Linked DNA regions of Xanthocytophaga agilis. The protein of the gene in region 1 interacts with the protein of each later gene in a pairwise test. Links are inferred from orthologs where the notes say so. Each region holds a gene or a part of one and is shown on either strand. Other genes may lie near its edges. The genes, in order: gyrB and gyrA.

Region 1 (10,728 bases):
GTTCCTTTTATCAGTACACTATAAATAGAGTACACTACCAAAATGTAAAGATACTATTTGAAAGAATATAAAAAACCGGCTTTATCTGTATAAATAGCTAAATACCGTCCTACCAATATGGCAAATTTTGCAGCTACTGGTAGCTTGATACTTCGTTGTGAATGGGAATAGATATTTAAAAAATATAATGTTTCTTTATCTGTAAAATATATTTCTTCTCCCAAACACTGAAAGTAGGTTAGTCCTTTAAAGGGTAATACTTTACGATAGTTACCCAGATTATCAAACACCAGGATTCCCGAGTTACGATCAGCCATAAATAATTGATTCTGGTATTCCCGTATCCAGGTAATCTGATAGTCCTGTGTTTTAAGTATAAGATTAAGAGGAGAGTTTATTTCCACTTTTTGCCTTTGAAGATCATATTTTTTCAGGCTGAAGTCTGTATCATCAAATATCCATAGTTGATCATCATAAGCAAGTGTCATAACTCTGCCAAATCCTATCTCTTCAGTTTGCAGGCGAGCCGGTTGATTATATCCTGGTAATGGTGTCAGAAAGCGATCCAGTTGCACATATTGTTGCAAATCTCTGTAAAATACAAGTATTTGCATAGACCGCCAGGCCTCCAGCATAGATACGTCTCCAACTACAGCAGGCGAATAAGAATACAATGCATTACCTAAGGTGTCATAGGCTGTAATATTTCCCTTCTCATCAGCTGTAATTATGCGATCATATTTATCAACAGAGACTGCAACAACAGGTATTGAAGAAATCTGGCGAACCAGAACCGGAGTTTGGGAAAAACATGTTATTATGATCAACAGACTAAAAATAATCTGGAACAGGCAATGACGATATATGACACATGTGTGTTTCAATGGCTAACGAGTAGGTTGTCAACTAGTAGAACCTAGAAGAGTTATTATCCGGTAAAAACCTCCAGACTTATCTTTTTTCCGTCAAAAGATGCATATGTACAGTGATGTATCCATTCTCCAAGATTGGTATAGGTTGCATTTTCGCCTACAGAAAGATTATCCAAAGGCAGGTGTCGGTGGCCAAAGATATAAAAGTCATGATGCTGTTGTTGCTCTACTTCTTTGCAGTAAGTCCATATCCATTCGTCATCGCCCATAAATTTTTCTTCCCCTTTTTTCGTACTTGCTGCCCGACTGCTTTTAGACCACGCATTAGCTATACCCATTCCAAGATTAGGATGGATTCGGGCAAATAACCACTGACAAAGTGGATTTGCAAATATCTTTTTAAGGAATTTATATTTATAGTCGCCTGGACCTAGACCATCTCCATGTCCTACCAATAACTTTTTGTTGTTTACAATGAATGTAGTGGGTTCTCTTAAAACTGGAATTCCTAATTCTTCCTTGAAGTAATTAAACATCCACATATCATGATTACCTGTAAAAAAGAATACAGGAGTACCCCCATCTGTTAGTTCTGCAAGTTTGCCTTGCAAACGTAAAAAACCTTTGGGCACTACATATTTATATTCAAACCAGAAATCAAATATATCACCTACCATACAGATAGCATAAGCTGAATTCTGTATAGATTCCAGCCATCGTACAATTTTCGCTTCCCTGTTACGACTACTTACAGCATTGGGAACACCTAAATGAAAATCGGATGCAAAATAAATTTTTTTGCCTTCCGGAAGAGTAAGGATTTGAGTAGGATAAGAATCTGTAGTTGACAAAAGTATAGCGGATTAAGTCACAAAATTGGTCATAATAATAAAATTATGCAAAAAAGATACCTCATTACCTGATAGGTATATTGTCTTAATAATAGGATTCAAACTATTTTAATTAGACTCGTTATTGTTATTTTTCGTCAAATAAGGTTTTTTACTGGTAAAAAGATACTATTTTCGCGCCGTTTTGTGATCAATACGTAGTAATTACTGTTTCACTATTCCTTAACTTTATCATGTCACAATTAAAAAGAGTAGTTGTTACCGGCTTGGGAGCACTTACACCAATAGGTAATAATCTTGCAGAATTTTGGAAAAGCTTAGTAGAAGGCAAAAGCGGGGCTGCTCCTATCACTAAATTTGACACCACTCATTTTAAAACAAAATTTGCCTGTGAATTGAAAGGATATGATCCTTTGCAACATTTTGAGAAACCAGAAGTAAGAAAGATGGATGCGTATACTCAGTATGCATTTGTTGCTGCTGATGAAGCTTTGAAAGATGCAGGCTTTGATCTTGAGAAACTTAACAAAGACAAAGTAGGTGTTATCTGGGGATCTGGTAATGGCGGTTTCTTTACTTTTCAGGAACAGGTAACAGATTATGTAGAAGGCGGAAAAATTCCAAGATTTAATCCCTTCTTTATTCCTAAGACTATTGCGGATATTGCATCCGGAATGATTTCTATCAAACATGGCTTCCGTGGAGTAAACTTTACTACTGTCTCCGCTTGTGCCAGTTCAAACTCTGCATTGGTTGATGCATTCAATTACATTCGTTTAGGTAAAGCGGTTGCTATTGTAACAGGTGGCTCAGAAGCTCCTATTTGTGAAGCAGGTATTGGAGGTTTCAATGCTTGTAAGGCCCTTTCTACCCGCAATGATAGCCCGGAAACTGCTTCCCGCCCATTTGACGTAGAACGGGATGGATTTGTGATGGGAGAAGGAGCTGGATGTCTTATTCTGGAAGAATACGAACATGCAAAAGCACGTGGTGCTAAGATTTATGCCGAATTGGTAGGTGGAGGTATGTCAGCGGATGCGTATCACCTTACAGGCACTCATCCGGAAGGCGAAGGTGCTGTGTTAGGTATGCAGGCAGCTTTGGAAGATGCAGGTATTCAGGCTTCAGATATTGATTACCTGAACACACATGCTACATCAACCCCATTGGGAGATCTAAGCGAAATGAAGGCAACAGCTACTTTGTTTAGTGGCAATAACAATTTACGAATTTCTGCTACTAAGTCTATGACAGGGCATTTGTTGGGTGGTGCAGGTGCTATTGAAGCTATAGCTGCTGTAATGGCTATTAAAGAAAGTATGGTTCCTGCTACTATCAATACCAAAGAGTTAGATCCTAATATTCCACAAGGACTTAATATTGTAATTGGCAAAAGTGTGAGTCATCCAATACGTTATGCTATGAGCAATACATTCGGTTTTGGAGGGCATAATGCAACAGCAATTTTTAAGAAGTATGAATAATGCTGGTAAAACCAAAAAAGCTCCACAGTTTGGAGCTTTTTTGTTGAATGATCTTCACTATTAAAACAACTTTGCTTTTTCCACTTCTTCCAGTGTTACATTGTAAAATTCTTTGTGAATATTGAAAGGCGTATTGTCTGTAATGCAGCGGTAATACTCTCCATTTTCCTGCATTACATAGGAGTTAACATTATCTCTGAGATTATAAGCCAGAATATTGATAGCCTGCTGTTTGATACGTGGTGATGCTAATCTGAATAACGACTCTACGCGACGATCAAAACTACGCACCATCATATCTGCACTACCTCCATATACTTTCGGATCGCCATTACTATGAAAGTAATACAGGCGGGCATGTTCCAAAAAGTCTCCTACAATAGAACGAACTGTAATATTTTCACTCAATCCCTGCCTTCCAGGTCGCAAACAACATATTCCTCTGACAATAAGATTGATAGGTACCCCAGCTTGTGATGCAAGATACAATTCATCTATGGTTTCTTTGTCTTCCAATGAGTTGATTTTGATTACAATACCACTAGGTAATCCTTTTCTGGCATTTTCTGCTTCCTGCCGGATAAGTTCGATCAACTGTCGGCGCATATCTCTTGGTGCAGTAATCAGATACTGGTAAGTGCTTGGAAGTGAATGTCCTGTTATAACATTGAAGAACTCAGAAACATCCTGCGCATAGATCTCATTGGTAGTTAACAGACCTGTATCTGTATAGATTTTGGATGTATCCTCATTGTAATTCCCACTAGACAAATGGACGTAGCGTGTCACACCATCCCCATCTTTGCGAACTATAAGTAAAAGCTTCGTATGGGTTTTGTAACGGCTAATACCATATACCACAAAGCAACCTGCTTTTTGCAGACGTTGTGCTTCACGGATATTGTTTTCTTCGTCAAAACGTGCTTTAACCTCAAACAATACAGATACGTGTTTTCCATTCTCCGCCGCTTTTAGAAGTGCGTTGGTGATACGTGAATGTTTAGCTAAACGATAGATGGTAATCTTAATGGCTAGAACATCAGGATCTTCTGCTGATTTTTCCAGTAAGTCTACAACAGGTTCGATATTATTGTACGGATGATGGAGTAAAATATCCTGTTGTTTGAGCACGTCAAAAATATTTTTCTCCTTCAGACTTGGCGGTAAGTCCAACGATGGAACTTGTGGTGGAATTGGAGGAATACGATCCCTAAACTCTTTGTGACCCACAATTTGCCATAAAGATGTAAAATCTAGCATCTTATCTGCTACAAATACATTGTCGTCATCCAGCTCCCAACGAGTCTTCAGCGTTTTCATCATCCAGTATGAAGCTCCTGGTTCAATTTCTATCCGAACTACACGACCTGTACGCCTGGTTTTCAGCTTTTGCTTTACTTCATCAATAAAATCAGCTTCTACATCGTCACTCTCTTCCAGCGTAAAATCTCCGTTTCTTGTAATGCGAAAAAGATTAACAGATACAATTTCAACGTTCCGATAGAGCTTACCAATTTCCATCCGGATAATTTCTTCAATAGGAACAAACACGATTTGTTCATCCCGATAGATTTCAAAGAAACGAGGGAGGTTCTGAGGAATCTGGACAAAGGAAAGTCGCTGACCTTCACGACTGTCATCTTTGGTTACCACGCCAAAGATGAGAACTTTATTTACCAGAATAGGAAACGCATGATATCCATCAAACACCATAGGTGTAAGCATTGGAAATATAGTGCGCATAAAGTAAGCCAATACATCCGAACGTTCTTCATCCGTTAACTCAGATGGTTTGGCAATGATGAAGTTGTTAAGCCTGAAGAGTGGCTGAAGATGTATCTTAAATTCATCTTGCTGATCTTTGAAAAACGCCTGCGCAGTATTGAGCAATGTTTTACGAAATGGCATTTCCCGCAAGCCCGAATAATCTACGCGCTCTTTTCCATAATCAATGTAGTTATACAAACTTCCTACACGAATCATGAAAAACTCATCCAGATTAGATGATGTGATTGCTAAAAACTTAAGTCGTTCAAATAAACCACGTTTAGAATCTTTCGCCTGATCCAGCACCCGCCAGTTAAACTGCAGCCAGCTTAGGTCCCGGCTGATATAATTACTTTGTCCAATTACATTCGAAACTTTCTCACGTGATAACATCGTATCACGTAAACGGAAGATTGGCTGTAGTAAAAATGAAAAAGGGGGAGATGCGGCCTGCCCCTTTTTATCTTCTGTATTTCCAGCTTGATTAAGCACTTTTCTACTGGTTAATGAATGAACAATCCTGAATAATCACTTCCTGTTAAAAAAATATCTGGAAAGGTGAATAGAATGTTCATTCATCTTTCCAGAATAACTGTTTTTTATACATCTACCTTTGCATAACGGGCATTTTTCTCAATAAATTCCCGGCGAGGTGCTACTTCGTCTCCCATAAGCATAGAGAACAAGTGATCAGCCTCTGCTGCAGATTCAATAGTTACTTGTTTCAAACTACGACGCTCTGGGTCCATGGTAGTTTCCCATAGTTGTTCTGCGTTCATCTCTCCCAATCCTTTATAACGCTGAACATGTACAGAATCTTCACGGCCATCTTTCGCCAATTCTTTGATCGCTACATCACGTTGATCTTCGCTCCAGCAATAGCGGAACTCTTTGCCTTTCTTTACCTGATATAATGGAGGAAGAGCAATATACAAATAGCCATTCTCGATCAGTTGCTTCATATATCGGAAGAAGAACGTAAGAATCAAGGTACGGATATGACTTCCATCAACATCGGCATCTGTCATAATAATGATTTTATGATAACGAAGTTTATCTAGATTCAACGCTTTTTCATCTCCATCTTTACCAAACTGCACCCCTAGCGCTGTGATCATATTTTTGATCTCTTCGTTTTCATAAATTTTATATTCCTGCGCCTTCTCTACGTTAAGGATTTTACCACGCAATGGAAGAATAGCCTGGAATGCACGGTTACGACCTTGTTTAGCTGTTCCACCCGCAGAGTCACCCTCTACCAGATAAACTTCACAAAGAGAAGCATCTGTTTCGGAGCAATCTGCCAGCTTTCCAGGTAACCCTGTTCCTGATAATACATTTTTACGTTGAACCATCTCACGTGCTTTGCGGGCAGCGTGACGAGCCTGAGCCGCCAGAATCACTTTATTGACAATCTGACGAGCTTCTTTAGGATGTTCTTCCAGCCATGTTTGAAGAATGTCTGCAACTGTAGTATTTACTGCACCCGAAACATCTGAGTTACCAAGTTTTGTTTTGGTCTGTCCTTCAAACTGTGGTTCTGCAACCTTTACAGACACCACTGCTGTCAGACCTTCTCTGAAATCATCTCCTGCAATGTCAATTTTCACTTTATCAAGCATCCCTTCTTTATCTGCGTATGCTTTTAACGTACGGGTCAATGCTGCCCGGAAACCAGCTACGTGAGTACCGCCTTCAATCGTGTTGATGTTGTTGACATACGAAAACACATTTTCTGAATAAGATGTATTATAATGCATAGCTACCTGAACCGGAATAGCTCTATCTCCTTCCATGTAAATAACTTGCGGAATAAGTTTTTCACGGGTAGAATCCAGATATTCAACAAATTCAATTAACCCACCCTCTGAATAGAATTCCTCTGTAATAGGGTTGCCATTATCATCTTTCTCACGAAGATCTGTAAGCGTAATGGTAATGCCACGATTGAGATAAGAAAGTTCTCTCAATCGGGTAGCAATGGTCTCATATTTATATTCTGTTGTGGTGAATATAGTTGCATCAGGATGAAACTCTACTGTTGTTCCATGTTTATCTGATTTTCCTATTTCTTTAACAGGATACAAAGGCTTACCCATAGAATATTCCTGTTCAAACATTTTTCCTTCACGTTGAACAGTTACTTTCAGATGTGATGACAATGCATTCACGCAGGATACCCCTACGCCATGCAATCCACCAGAAACCTTGTAACTATCTTTGTCAAATTTACCTCCGGCGTGTAGGACAGTCATTACAACTTCCAATGCCGATCTTTTCTCTTTTGGGTGAATATCTGTAGGAATCCCGCGACCATTGTCAACGACTACAATTCCATTATCAGGGAGGATGCTTACTTCAATTTTGTCACAATGTCCAGCTAAAGCTTCGTCAATTGAGTTATCAACAACTTCCCATACCAGGTGGTGCAGACCTCTTACGTTAGTGTCCCCGATGTACATACCCGGGCGTTTGCGTACTGCTTCTAGACCTTCTAAAACCTGAATACTGTCAGCACCATAGTTAACGGTTGTGGGTTGCTCTTCTACAATTTCGCTCATATAGTTCTTGTTCTATGGAATAAATTAAAAATTCTTGATAATGAGAATGTTAATACAAAAAAAGTAAGGATTTAAATGAAAGAAGTAAACTACTCCTTAAACGGAAAAATACTACGGTAAAGTTACCATTTTTTTTGCTTTTAGCGAAATTTTTTGACGCTATCCGTTCCTTTTTATAACGAAAAAAACGGGCGAAAAATTTCATTTTATCTAATATCAAAAACTGGCTATTATAAATAAACATTTACTAAAAAGTAATCTTTATTACACATATATAATCTCACTCTTTTGTTGTAGTTCTACTTTTATTATAGTTTTCGAAAACATATCTTTAAAAATTTATTACTTATATTATCGTTACCATATGAAAAACTTAATTTTATTAAAAACAGCATTATTACTATTAGCCTTAACACTAATTTCAAGTTGTGATAAATCAAAAGATGAACCTTCTCAACCTAAACCCTCTAAGGAATTTTATATACAAGCCACTATTGATAATAAGAGTACTATTCTGGAAACAGATAATACTGGTGCAAATGGTATGGGAATGGGGACTGGATATAATTCTTCTGGCAATGGAGAGGGTGAGGAATATATGACGCAATTTGGCGGTATTTATAACATCACAGAAACTAATGAAATAGAAATTAGATTAGTAACTAAAATAATGCAAAGGACAGAAGAAAATAGCGACATATGGAAAGCAACTATGTATAGTTTATTTAAACCACAAACTTACATCTATGGTAGAGATAGTCAGGATGGGGATACGATAGACGAGGAAAGTTATAAGAATGGAATTGTAATCAGCTATATAGACAACGATGGAGCAGAATGGCGTTCTGATTATGGCTCAGCCGATCAAACAGGTAGTATATTTAAAATCACTTCTGTTGTTAAGAATACCGATCCAACAACTTATCCAACAATGAGGCAAGTGATTACTGGAGAGTTTTCGTGTAAATTGTATAATAAAGCAGGTAAATCTAAAAATATTGAGGATGGAAAATTTAATATAAAAATTTTAAACCACTCTGATTTTAGAATTGATGAATAAACGAAAGAGCCTCTGTTTCCAGAGGCTCTTTCGTTTAGTATAAGTATACCAGATTAGTTTACAACTTCAAGTTTGACATTAAGTGTAAACTCATCCAGATCTAATGGTACTGCACCTGCGACCTGTGGTGAAATTGCGAGTTCGAGTGCCTGTGTTTCAGAACAGATATACTCACGATTACTTTCCAGTGCTGAATCCACAAAGGCATCCAGATTCTGGAATGTCAACCGGATCTTGTCCTGAACTTCCAAACCTGAGTCCTTACGTAGGTTCTGAATACGGTTTACAACATCACGTGCAATCCCTTCACGACGAAGATCATCATTTAGTGTGATATCCAAGGCAACAGTTAAGCCACTTTCACTAGCTACGATCCAACCTGGAATATCTTCGGCAGAGATTTCAACATCTTCTGGTGTGATCGTAAGTGATTCTCCATTCAGACTGGTTACAAACTGACCTGTTTTTTCCAGTTCACGGATATTATCCTGGTTCATTGTCTGGATCAATGCTGCAACATCTTTCAGTCTTGGACCATATTCTTTACCCAGCTTTTTAAAGTTAGGTTTGATCTTCTTTACTAATAGTCCGGATGCATCATCAACATATTCAACCGTTTTGATATTTGTTTCTGAAAGGATCAGATCTGCAACAGAACGAACACGATCTTTTTGATCTTCATTCAGGATAGGCAATAATATCCGTGACAATGGCTGACGTACCCGCAATGTATGTTTTTTGCGTAGTGAGTGTACCAAGGAGGAATAACGTTGCGCCAAATCCATAGATTCTTCCAGTTTTTTGTCTATACGTTGCGTATCTGCCTTTACAAAATCAGTCAAGTGCACAGATTCAGGTGCTAGTGGCGTATTTTTTGCTTTCGCCTCTTCCCGTACATTATCTGTCATGTTTTGATACAGCCAATCAGCAAAGAATGGAGCTACGGGACTTATAAGCTGGGCAATGACAACGAGACATTCCTGTAAAGTTTCATAAGCTGCTCTCTTATCTTCAGTAAGCTCTCCTTTCCAGAAACGGCGACGAGACAATCGTACATACCAGTTTGACAACTGTTCTGTTACAAAATATTGTATCGCACGAGTTGCTTTGGTTGGTTCGTAGTTGTCATACGCTTCGTCTACTTCCAAGATTAATGACTGAAGCTTTGATATAACCCAACGATCCAATTCTGATAATCTTTCATATGGAACCCGATCAAACTCAGAAAGTTTGTAGTTATCAAGGTTGGCATACATTGCATAAAACTGATAGGTATTAAACAATGTGCCGAAGAATTTACGTTGCACTTCTATGATACCATCAGAATACTGATCTGCCAGTTTCATATTTTCATAGAATTCTGGCTTTTCTTTGATATTATAGACATGACGACCGCCCTTTTCATCTTCATACACTTTCTCCCAGCTAAACTTCAGATCATCCCATGGGTTCGCATTAGAGATCATATACCAACGTACGGCATCCGAACCATACTTACCTAAGGCATAGAATGGATCTACTACATTGCCTTTACGCTTTGACATTTTCTCTCCATTCTTGTCAAGAACCAGACCTGTTGATACAACGTTCTTGAAAGCTACACTATCAAACAACATACCTGCAATTGCATGCAGTGTGAAGAACCATCCACGAGTTTGATCTACCCCTTCTGAGATAAAGTCTGCCGGATAGCTATTTTTAAAGATATCCTGGTTCTCGAATGGGTAATGCCATTGTGCATAAGGCATTGCTCCAGAATCGAACCATACATCGATCAGATCAGGCTCTCTAAACATTACCTTACCACTTGGAGATACAAGATATACTTCATCAACATATGGACGGTGTAGATCATGTTCTCCTTTGGCTAGCTGAGCCAGGAATTTCTCGTTCTTTTCACGTTGCTCTGCTGATAATACTGTATCCTTCAGTGCGTGAGTTACACTTTGCTTCAGTTCTTCCACTGATCCTATACATACCTCCTCATCATCTTCACTACGCCAGATAGGCAGAGGTGTACCCCAGAAACGGCTACGACTCAAGTTCCAGTCTACCAGATTTTCTAGCCAGTTGCCAAAGCGACCGGTTCCTGTACTTTCAGGCTTCCAGTTGATGGTTTTATTTAGTGATACC
Region 2 (10,961 bases), on another replicon or contig:
GCAGGATCTTTGGGGTTTACAATTGTATGGATTGGAATTCTTTGTGTGATTCTTGGTTGGCTAATTACTAAATGGCAGCAAAATGATACTACAACTGTCAGTCATACACAAACAAAATATCTTACAATAGTAGATTCAGCAATGACATCTCTAAAAGATTCATCTGTACAAATTCCTGTAGAAAAGCAAGCTACGCTAAATTCTGGAAAACAAACAGCAATTTTGGCTGGGTATGGAAAAATTGAACAAGTTAAAGGAGGAGCTCCTGAGAAGTTAGAAGTTAACGCGACTAAGTTGGAAAAGATGGCTGTTCAAGCCGATGATAGTACTCAAAAGAATAGTTCGGATGCTCAGCTGAAAGAACCGCAATCAGATTCATATACGATGTCAGAAGTTTTACATGATCTGGTGAAAGATCATACTAAAGAATCTAGTCATGTAATACAGTCTGAGACTATTCATGAAAACTTTATACGGATGTCATCAGCCAGAGTCACAACTGGAAGCCGTTGGATTAAGCCTCTTTCCCAAAAATTATCTGTGGGATATGGATTGGGAGTAGGACAAGCAATCTATTTACCAGAAACAACTCTGAAAATGCCAACGCTTGAGATACCTGTAGAATTACGGTATTATCTGACACCAAGAGAAAAACGGTTTACATTTTTTGTATATGCTATGTTAAATGGATCATTTACTGAAAACACTTCAGATCTAAGTATAATTGCAGGAGCAAAGGCTCAATATCGATTGTGGCAAAATTCCAGAAGTGCTGCATTTTTGTTTGCTGACATTCCAATGTATCGAAGACATCTGTTTTTTAAAGGCAATCCTTATCAACAACCACTCCGTTAAGCCTGTTTATATATGTTTCAAAGATTCTGGGCATGTGCAGAGTTATGTATACTAACCCTTACTAGTTGTACTCCATTCCTGAATGACTCTGCTGTACTGTATAGTTATAACCCTCCTGATCAAGTAAATAATGAGTGGCATATATCCTCATTGAATGCTGAAAATATTGCAATCGCACCAATTGAAGAATTAACCAATCAGATTCAGACAGAAGAATATCGGAACATACATAGTTTACTTATTGTACGAAATGGCAAACTTGTATATGAACGATATTTTAATGGATATACTTCGGCTGTTCCTGAAAATATCTACTCTGCTACCAAGAGTATCACTTCTATTCTATTAGGTATTGCGATTGATCAGCATATGATTACAGATATCAATTCTGAAGTACTTTCTTTTTTTCCTGAGTATACAGGCAAATTAAGTGATCAGGAACAAAAGCAAAAGATTACCTTGAAACATCTTTTGACTATGAGTTCAGGGCTGGCTTGTAATGATGTTATTGGTCATGCATCACCTGGATTTGAAGAAAATATGTCTAAAAGCAATGACTGGATTCATTTTACATTAGATCTCCCTATTTTATATGAGGTTGGTACAACGCCACAATATTGTACTGCTGGTGTAGTTACACTAGGAGGAGTGATTAATCGGGCATCTGACATGTCGACAGAAAATTTTGCTCAATACTATTTATTTTCTCCACTAAATATACAATCCTATCGTTGGGATCGCATGCCTGACGGAGAAATCAGTACAGGGGGAAAGCTTTTTATCCGACCTAGAGACATGGCTAAAATTGGTCAACTAATGCTGGATAAAGGAAAGTGGAAAGGACAGCAACTGGTTTCAAACCGATGGGTTGCTGAATCCACTGCCAAACAGGCAATGCTTCAAAATTTTGAGTATGGATATCTCTGGTGGCGAAGAACATTTGTTATACAGGACCAAACTTATCAGATGTATTTTGCCTGGGGAAATGGCGGAAACTACTTATGTGTATTGCCTGACTATAAGACTGTATTGGTTTGCACTGGAGGAAACCTTAATTCTGTTCTCAGTAATCAATTCTTTCAAATGCTGCAATCCAAGCTTTTACCTGCCATTCAATGAAAATTTGCCTGGGTTTATTTTGGGGTAATATGATCTGGTTCGTATGCCTGATTTATTATCCAGCATTTGGGCAACACTCGAGCCCAATCAGGTCTTTGCAACTGTGGGTCGGTAGCGAGTCTGTCTATCTGAAAGATTATTTCCATGCAGCATTTACGTATAAGGGAATCCAAAGCGGATTATCACTGAAATATGAAAATACTTCTCAGAATCATATCTGGCTTGCTGAGGGCAGTTACATGAGAGGAAGTATACAGTCTTCTGTATCCGTAAAAGCACATATTCGGCAACTCAGTTTTGATTTTTCCTATTTGCATCATGTTATAAAATCACTCAGAAATAGAGAAAGATTCAGATTGTATATGGGTGTAACGTTGAGTAACTATGGATTTTTAGCTAATTACAATCCGGATCTAGAATATTCAGAAACTCAGGCTACATTGAATTTGGCTATGGCCCTCTCCGCAAGGATTTCATATCAGTTAAAGCCTGCACATCAGTTTGTGTTTGTTGCACAGAGTTCGATTGTTGCCTGGGTATATCGCCCAGATTATGCTTTTAATGGAAAAGAGTATACTGGAGTAACCTGGCCAGGAACAAACGCAAATCTACGTATTACTCTGACTTATAGCTATAATTGGAAAAGAGATTGGCAATTAACCACTATGTATCAGTATAACTATTCTGAATATGTAAATCCTCAGGCTTTATTTCTATTGAGACAAGGGATTTTCATTGGTATAAGAAAATGTTTTTAGGAATTTGGTTAAGGCAAAGATCTCCGTTGTTTTTCGTCTATAAGTTACTATTCATTACCTTCCACAGGAATATGCAATAGGGTAAAACTGGTAATTATACAAAAATGTAAATAAGTTTGTCGACCAGCAACAATTTAATAGTCAAAAGTATGAATGCGTATTGGTTGATCCTTACTCTTGGTTTTTGTGTAATTTTATCCTATTTGTATAGTTTTATCAGTAAAGCCACCCGAATTCCTTCTGTATTACTATTGTTAATTACTGGTATAGGAGTTCGGCTTGTTTTTGGTCCTGAACTAATACGTATAAGCTTTGTGAATAAGATCGTTGAAGTATTAGGGATAATAGGACTGATCGTAATTGTATTGGAAGCCGCACTGGATCTGAAAATTTCACCGGAGAAAGTTACTGTTGTGCGAAATTCTTTTCTGGCTGCCGTACTGGTATTTTTTCTTTCGGTGTTAGGGATTACTGCTGTTCTGCAATTTTTTTTAGAACGATCTTTGATTAAATGTATTGTATATGCTATACCTCTCTCTATTATCAGTAGTGCCATTATCATTCCTAGTATAGAGCATCTTAGCGAACAAAAAAAAGAATTCATTATCTATGAAGCCTCCTTTTCTGATATTATAGGGATTCTTGTATTCAATTATCTGACAGCTGAAGCTGCTTTTTCTATATCCTCAATTATTTTGTTTGGCTTTAGTATTGTCTGGGCTATTATCCTTTCCCTGATGATTTCTCTTGCTCTTTCCTACCTGTTATCACGTATTCGTTCCCATGTAAAGTTTGTTCCCATTCTGACTATATTGTTGATGTTGTATGCCATGGGAAAGTTGCTGCATCTTCCTGCCTTACTCATTATTATGGTGTTTGGGCTTCTTGTTAACAATAAGGAACGAATTTCACTCTCATGGGTAATGAACGTATTAAAAACAAACGATTCGACAGATAACCAGTATTTCGAGGAGCTACTTAAACAGCTTAAATCAATCACATATGAGACATCTTTTATTGTTCGTACTTTCTTTTTTATCTTATTTGGTTATTCGATTGATATACAGGTTTTAACAGAGTGGGAGGTAATACTAATCGGGAGTTCCATTGTGGGTATGTTACTGTTGTTGCGTTATTTATATCTTCGGTATTTCTTACGTGCCCATGTTTTGCCAGAATTATTTCTTATGCCTCGAGGGCTGATTACTGTATTGTTATTCTATAGCATTCCTCAACGTTTACAATTGGGAAGTTTCAATAATGGAATTCTTTTTTTTGTAATCCTAACTACAAGCGTTTTGATGATGTTAGGACTTTTATTATATCGGGCTGATGTTATAAACCTTTCAGATGGTGAACAACCTTTATAAATAGAACTGGTTGGTTAAAGCTAAAATGGTATAATATTTGAACACAGAGAAGCTGGTTTGTTTGTCTGTTCAAACGTTGCTGCAAAGTGAATAATAGAAAGAGGTGAAATAGATGGGTATTAATACCTGTCCTATATTGTTTTGAAAATCAGAAGCTTCTCTTGTCATGTTTTAAAATCCTATAATTATACTACATAAGACATCTTTTGCTTACTAAATTGATAACTTTCTTACTTGTAGAACGTATAGCAATATTATTCATTAGTAAGAAATGTCGTATTTTGCTGAGAATCATTGAAATAAACTCTTGTCAGGAAACGTTAAGTGAAGTAATATTCACTATTGGAGATAGTAAATATGTTTAAAATCCAGAAAGTTGCTACTATAGTATCCTTTATTCTCCTAATGATCATTTTCGATGCATGTCGTGTAAAGCGATGTCCATTTGATAACTGTCATATCCGAATGCGTCATCGGCATCCTTCGATGATGGGTGGTGGTGGAGAAGCTGCACTGGTATACGATGCCAATGCCGGGCCAGAGTCAAATCTTGGGCCTGTTTATCGTGGTATTCCGTGGTGGCAAAGATATAGAGAAGTAAAGGTGACTCCCGGAGCTAAGAAACACAAACTAATCAAAACAAAAGATCCTAAAATAGGTCAGGGGTATAAACCTGGATATAAATATAAACATAAGGATAATAAACCATGGAGTAAGCGTATTGAAAAATACAAGAAGAAGAAGATTGAAGATGCCGAGAAAGAAGAACGTAACGCAGCTAAGAAAGGAGAATCATTATCAGATGAACAACCTGCCGATGAGAATCAGCAGTCGGAGGATATGAAAATTTTTGAAGGAGATAAACAAGGTGATGCGTCGAATGTAACTACCCCAAAAGAATCCAAAAAAGAACGGAAGGCAAAAGCAAAAAAAGAAAAGAAACCTAAGAAGAAAAAAGAAGAAGCTCCGGAAGAAACGGAGGAAGAAGAGGAAGGTTTCTAAACAATATATAATCTGCTATAAACAACAAACCCTGTCTGATAACCAGACAGGGTTTGTTGTTTATAGCAGATAGTAAAAAAAGGACTTAAAGAGAGTCTGAGCCAATAAAATTTAGTTTGTCATATTTTGATAGAATACCTGACATAGGTTGGTAATCCGGTCATTTTTTCATAAATTGCGACACAATTTTAAGACCCTGTAGACAAAAAATTAAAAGCCAAGACAAAATATGACTACAACCGGCGAAAACATTATCCCTATTAACATCGAAGATGAGATGCGAGGGGCCTACATTGACTATTCCATGTCAGTGATTATTTCACGAGCCTTACCTGATGCTCGTGACGGCTTGAAACCTGTGCATCGTCGGGTATTATTTGGAATGGTTGAATTAGGGGTAAACTACAATAAGCCATATAAAAAATCTGCCCGTATTGTTGGGGAAATTCTTGGTAAATACCACCCACATGGAGATGCTTCGGTATATGATACTATGGTGCGTATGGCTCAGGAGTGGTCATTACGTTATCCGTTGGTAGATGGTCAGGGAAACTTTGGCTCTATTGATGGGGATTCTCCTGCGGCGATGCGTTATACAGAAGCCCGTCTGAAGCGTATTGCGGAAGAAATGCTGACAGATATCTATAAAGATACTGTAGACTTCAGACCTAACTTTGACGATTCATTAGAGGAACCATCTGTATTGCCTGCCAAGATTCCAAACCTTCTGGTCAATGGTTCGTCTGGTATTGCTGTTGGAATGGCCACAAACATGGCTCCTCATAATTTATCTGAAGTGTGTGATGGTGTCATTGCTTACATAAAAAATCCTGATATCACTATTGCCGAACTGATTGAATTTGTAAAGGCTCCTGACTTCCCTACTGGAGGAACTATTTATGGATATCAGGGAGTGAAAGCGGCTCTGGAAACTGGTAGAGGTCGGGTAGTAATGCGTGGTAATGCAACTGTTGAGACTAATAAGACTGGTCGCGAAATGATTGTAGTTACAGAGATTCCTTATATGGTCAATAAGGCTGACATGATTAAGAAAACGGCTGATCTGATCAATGAAAAAAGAATAGAAGGAATTTCAGATATTCGGGACGAATCAGACCGTGACGGATTGCGTATTGTGTATGAGTTAAAACGTGATGCTGTTCCTAACGTAGTTCTTAATAACCTATACAAATACACAGCTTTACAATCTTCCTTTGGTGTTAATAACGTAGCTCTTGTAAAAGGCCGTCCGCTGACGCTGAATCTGAAAGATTTAATTAAAGTGTATGTTGAGCACCGACATGAAGTAGTCGTTCGTCGTACTCGGTTTGAGTTGAGAGAGGCAGAAAAAAGGGCTCATATTTTACAAGGGTTACTTATCGCATTAGACAATCTGGATGCGGTTATCTCATTGATTCGTAACTCCAAAGATCCGGATGAAGCGAAAGCTAATTTGATGAAAGGGGTTGGGTTCAAAGCTGAGGCAGATTCTGCTTTTGTGCAACTGATGAGCCGTGTCGAACTGGCTAATGTGGAGCCTCTGCAACCTGGTCAGCGATTGACTGAAGTTCAGGCCCGTGCTATTCTGGAATTGAGGTTACAACGTTTGACAGGTCTGGAGCGCGATAAGATTATTAAGGAATTTGAAGAAGTTGCCGAGCTGATTACTTATCTGCAATCTATACTTGCCAATGAAGGTCTTCGAATGGAGATTATCACCAATGAGTTAACAGAGATAAAGGAACGTTATGGCGATGCCCGTCGTACCAAAATCGAATATTCTTCTGATGAATTTACCATGGAAGATATGATCGCGGATGAGGAAATGGTCATCACAATTACTCATGAAGGATATGTAAAACGAACTTCACTTGATGAATACAGAACTCAGGGAAGAGGTGGTGTTGGATCTCGTGGAGTAGCTACGAAAGAAGCTGATTTTACAGAGCATTTATTTGTGGCAACCACACACAATTATGTGCTGATCTTTACAGAAAGCGGAAAAGTATTCTGGTTAAAGGTATATGAGATTCCAGAAGGAAGTAAAACCTCAAAAGGACGACCTTTGCAAAATCTGATTCAAATAGAATCTGGAGATAAAGTACGGGCAGTTATCAATGTGAAAACATTGAGTGATCCGGATTATATCAATAATAACTATCTGATAATGTGTACGGAAAATGGTACCATTAAAAAAACGACATTGGAAGCTTATTCTCGTCCGCGTCAGGCTGGTATCAATGCAATTACTGTGAATGAGGGAGATCGTCTGTTGGACGTTGCTTTGACAAACGGATCTAACGAAATCATTATTGCTGCACAATCAGGTATGGCCATTCGTTTTAACGAAGATCGTGTACGACCTATGGGACGTACAGCTGCTGGTGTTCGTGGTATTAGTTTGGCCGATAATGATAAAGTAATTGGGATGGTTTGTCTTAACAGAGAGGATGCTCAGCTGTTAGTTGTCTCAGAAAAGGGATATGGAAAACGTTCAGATGTAAATGATTACCGCATTACCAACCGGGGTGGAAAAGGTGTAAAAACACTGAATATTACAGAGAAGACTGGCCATCTGGTTGCTGTTAAGGAGGTAACAGATTCTGATGATCTGATGATTATTAATAAATCAGGCATTATTATTCGAATGGAAGTTGCTGAACTTCGTGTTATGGGACGTAATACACAAGGTGTACGTCTGATTCGTTTGAATGAAGACGATGAAATCTCTTCTATTGCCAAGATTGAGAAAATGGAAGATTCAGGGAGTTCAGGAGAAGGCGAACAACTTCAGCCGGACATAGATAATGTGACAGAATAAGAGATTGTTTTTTTATACCATTCATTCTTTGTGAGTTATGCAAAGGATGGATGGTATACTATATTTTGGAATAGTAGAATTGATTGCGAATAGATGTATTTTTCTGCAAAGATTTATCCTTATAGAATGGGATTTTTTGGATTTGAATTTGCATGTTTGTAGAAGGAATACGTTATTGGGGCTGTAAATTGTAAATCGCAACTATTCTGTATCAGCCTACGTAGAACCTAGTACAAATCTTTATAACTCTATTATAAACCCTTATAATCATGAAAAAAGTTTTTTTAGCCTGCTTGTTTCAACTGACAGCTGTAGGTGTTTTTGCACAGGCAGGTGCTGCATATGCCTCTTTGCAGTCAGGTAAACTAGATGATGCAAAAACACAAATAGATAAAGCCATAACCAACGAAAAGCAAGCTGCTAAAGCAAATACTTGGCTTTATCGGGGAGATATTTATGCAGGTATTGCCAACAGCCCTCTACCTAATTATGCTGGATTAGATACCAATGCATTGCAAATTGCCTATGACTCCTATAAAAAAGCAGGAGAATTGGATGCAAAAAAAGCAGAAGAAGCCAATAAGAAAATTGCAGATTTACAGCCTATCGCAATGAACATGGGTAGCAAAAAATATCAGGAAGATAAATTTGTGGCTGCTGCCAAATATTTCGATATGGCACGTACATTGAATGCAAAGGATACTGTAGCTGCATTGTACGCAGGGGTTGCCTATCAGCGTGCAGAGAATTATGCAAAGGCGCGTGATGCTTTTGAAGCTTTAATTAATCTAGGTAGTAATGATCCAAGTATTTACAATGTTGTGCATTCTATTTATCGTACAGAGAAGAACAATGAAAAAGCATTGGAAATCGTAAAAAAAGGTCTTGCTAAGTTTCCAACTAATAAAGAATTGAAGCAAAACGAATTCAATTTATATATTGAAATGGGTAAGTCCGAAGAAGCAAAAGCTAACTTGGAGCAATCACTTAAATCAGATCCGAATAATCTTGAATATCTGAAAAACCTGGGTATCTTATATGATCAAACTGGAGATAAAGTAAAAGCTCAGGAATATTATGAGAAAGCATTAGCTGTTGACCCTAATAACTATGACGCTAACTTTAACCTTGCTGTGTTGCACTACAATAAAGGCGCAGATCTGAATAAAAAAGTAAGAGATATGGATCTGAAAACTTATCAGAAAGAAGGTAAAAAGGTAGAAACAGAGATGAAAGGACATTTCCAAAAGGCATTGCCTTATTTCGAGAAAAACTTCAGTTTACGTAAAGATGATATGCAAGTGTTGGAGCCACTGAAAAGTATTTATACTATTCTGGAGAGAAAAGCAGACGCTGATAAAATAGATAAGGTTATACAAACTATTAAATAAAGAGTAGGTTTTAATAGTTTTACTAAAGGCAAAAGAGCAGTCAGACTTCTGGTTGCTCTTTTGTTTTATCTGCCTATTTAAAATTCTCATATTCCAGTGATTATACACTGAAAGTACTCTGATAGTGTATAAAATATAGTTTGTTTCGTGATAAATTCTATGTATGCTGGCATTTTTTTATGGGTGTTTACAATATTATACTATTTTTGAGGTTCTATAACAGACCACTTATTTTGTTACATTCATGCAGAAACTGGCAATATTGATTTATTCGGTCCTTGCTTTTCTATTAATTTCCTTCACTTCTTTTGCTCAGACAACTCAGACTTTTTCTGCCGATGATTATACGTATCGGACTGCGTTGGAATTGTTTGATCGGGAAAAATATGCAACTGCGCAAAAGGCATTTCAGGATTATATAGATCTTAATAAAGGAGATTTACTTACTGTAGAAGCTAAATATTATGTAGCTATTTGTGCCTTGTATCTGGAAAATGACGATGCAGAGCCTACTATTGAACGATTCATTGCGGAATATCCCAATCATCCCAAAGCTGCAATGGCTTACTACGAGATGGGAAACTATTATTTCAACCAAAAGAATACAGAAAAAGCCATTGCTTATTTTGAAAAAGTAGATATATCCAGCCTAAGCAGAGAACAACAGGTAGAAGCCAAGTTTAAGCTTGCATATCTATATTTTAGCAAACAGGATTTTTTAAAGGCAGGTAATCTGTTTGATGAATTAAAACGGAGTAATAATAAATATACGTATGCAGCTAGTTATTATGCTGGATATTGCAATTATAGAAAAGGAAGTTACACAGAAGCACTAACTGATTTAAAGCGAGCTGCTCAAAGTCCTGAATATGCTCCTATGGTGCCATATATGATTGTGAATGTTTATTACAAACAAGGCAAATACGATGAGTTGATCGAATATGCTCAAACACTAGGTACAAGTAAAGATATTCGGAATGCAGATGAAGTCTTTCTTTTGGTAGGAGAATCATACTATCGCAAAGGAGATTATGCCAATGCTGCCCGTTACCTGAAGGAATCTGTAGGAAAGACTAAATCCAGACCTGCGCCTGAGATTGCCTATCGTTTAGGGTATGCTCAGTACAAAACAGGAGACTTTAAATCTGCTGCTGAGAATTTTAAGATTACAGCTACTACTGCAAAAGATACGCTAGCTCAATATGCGTCCTATCATATGGGATTATCTTATCTGCAGAGTGGAAATAAGCCTTTTGCATTAACTGCGTTTGATCAGGCCAGAAGAGGAAAGGCAAGCAAACAAGTTGCAGAAGATGCTGCTTATTATCATGCTAAAGTAAGCTTTGAAACGAATGCTGGTCCTGAAACTACTGCCTTGTTAAAAGATTTTCTGAAAAATTATCCTAATAGTAGTTATAAGAACGAGATCAATGAACTACTGAGTGAATCGTATCTGGCTTCCAATAATTACAATGAGGCAATTGCTCATATTGAAGCTATTCCAAACAGAACACCTAAAATAGATGAAGCCTATCAACGGGTAACTTTTAATAAAGGAGCTGAGTTTTTTAACAAGGACCAGTATAATGAGGCATTAACTCAGTTTCAGAAATCTCTTTCACGTCCCAAAGTGACAGAAGTGGCT

Evidence for each region.
Region 2: the proteins of gyrB (region 1) and gyrA interact in binary tests that used the Escherichia coli proteins (3 or more experiments, as listed by UniProt). The link is inferred for Xanthocytophaga agilis from one-to-one orthologs.

The regions. Positions count from the first base shown.
Region 1 is NZ_JASJOU010000005.1:389,717-400,444, reverse strand. Bases 5,055-7,957 are described here. They hold gyrB (DNA topoisomerase (ATP-hydrolyzing) subunit B), read right to left. Parts: upstream 7,536-7,957; coding sequence 5,574-7,535; downstream 5,055-5,573. Other genes in these bases: QNI22_RS17370 (hypothetical protein), read left to right, coding at 7,900-7,957; ppk1 (polyphosphate kinase 1), read right to left, coding at 5,055-5,367. Outside these bases: QNI22_RS17395 (hypothetical protein), read right to left, coding at 54-884; QNI22_RS17390 (UDP-2,3-diacylglucosamine diphosphatase), read right to left, coding at 929-1,723; fabF (beta-ketoacyl-ACP synthase II), read left to right, coding at 1,957-3,207; more of ppk1, read right to left, coding at 3,268-5,054; more of QNI22_RS17370, read left to right, coding at 7,958-8,595; ileS (isoleucine--tRNA ligase), read right to left, coding at 8,649-10,728. UniProt on the Escherichia coli protein: DNA gyrase negatively supercoils closed circular double-stranded DNA in an ATP-dependent manner to maintain chromosomes in an underwound state.
Region 2 is NZ_JASJOU010000001.1:1,376,095-1,387,055, reverse strand. The notes cover bases 4,994-8,129. They hold gyrA (DNA gyrase subunit A), read left to right. Parts: upstream 4,994-5,333; coding sequence 5,334-7,925; downstream 7,926-8,129. Other genes in these bases: QNI22_RS05745 (hypothetical protein), read left to right, coding at 4,994-5,104. Also shown: QNI22_RS05765 (hypothetical protein), read left to right, coding at 1-855; QNI22_RS05760 (serine hydrolase domain-containing protein), read left to right, coding at 868-1,974; QNI22_RS05755 (hypothetical protein), read left to right, coding at 2,070-2,732; QNI22_RS05750 (cation:proton antiporter domain-containing protein), read left to right, coding at 2,882-4,102; more of QNI22_RS05745, read left to right, coding at 4,460-4,993; QNI22_RS05735 (tetratricopeptide repeat protein), read left to right, coding at 8,195-9,316; QNI22_RS05730 (tetratricopeptide repeat protein), read left to right, coding at 9,561-10,961. UniProt on the Escherichia coli protein: A type II topoisomerase that negatively supercoils closed circular double-stranded (ds) DNA in an ATP-dependent manner to maintain chromosomes in an underwound state.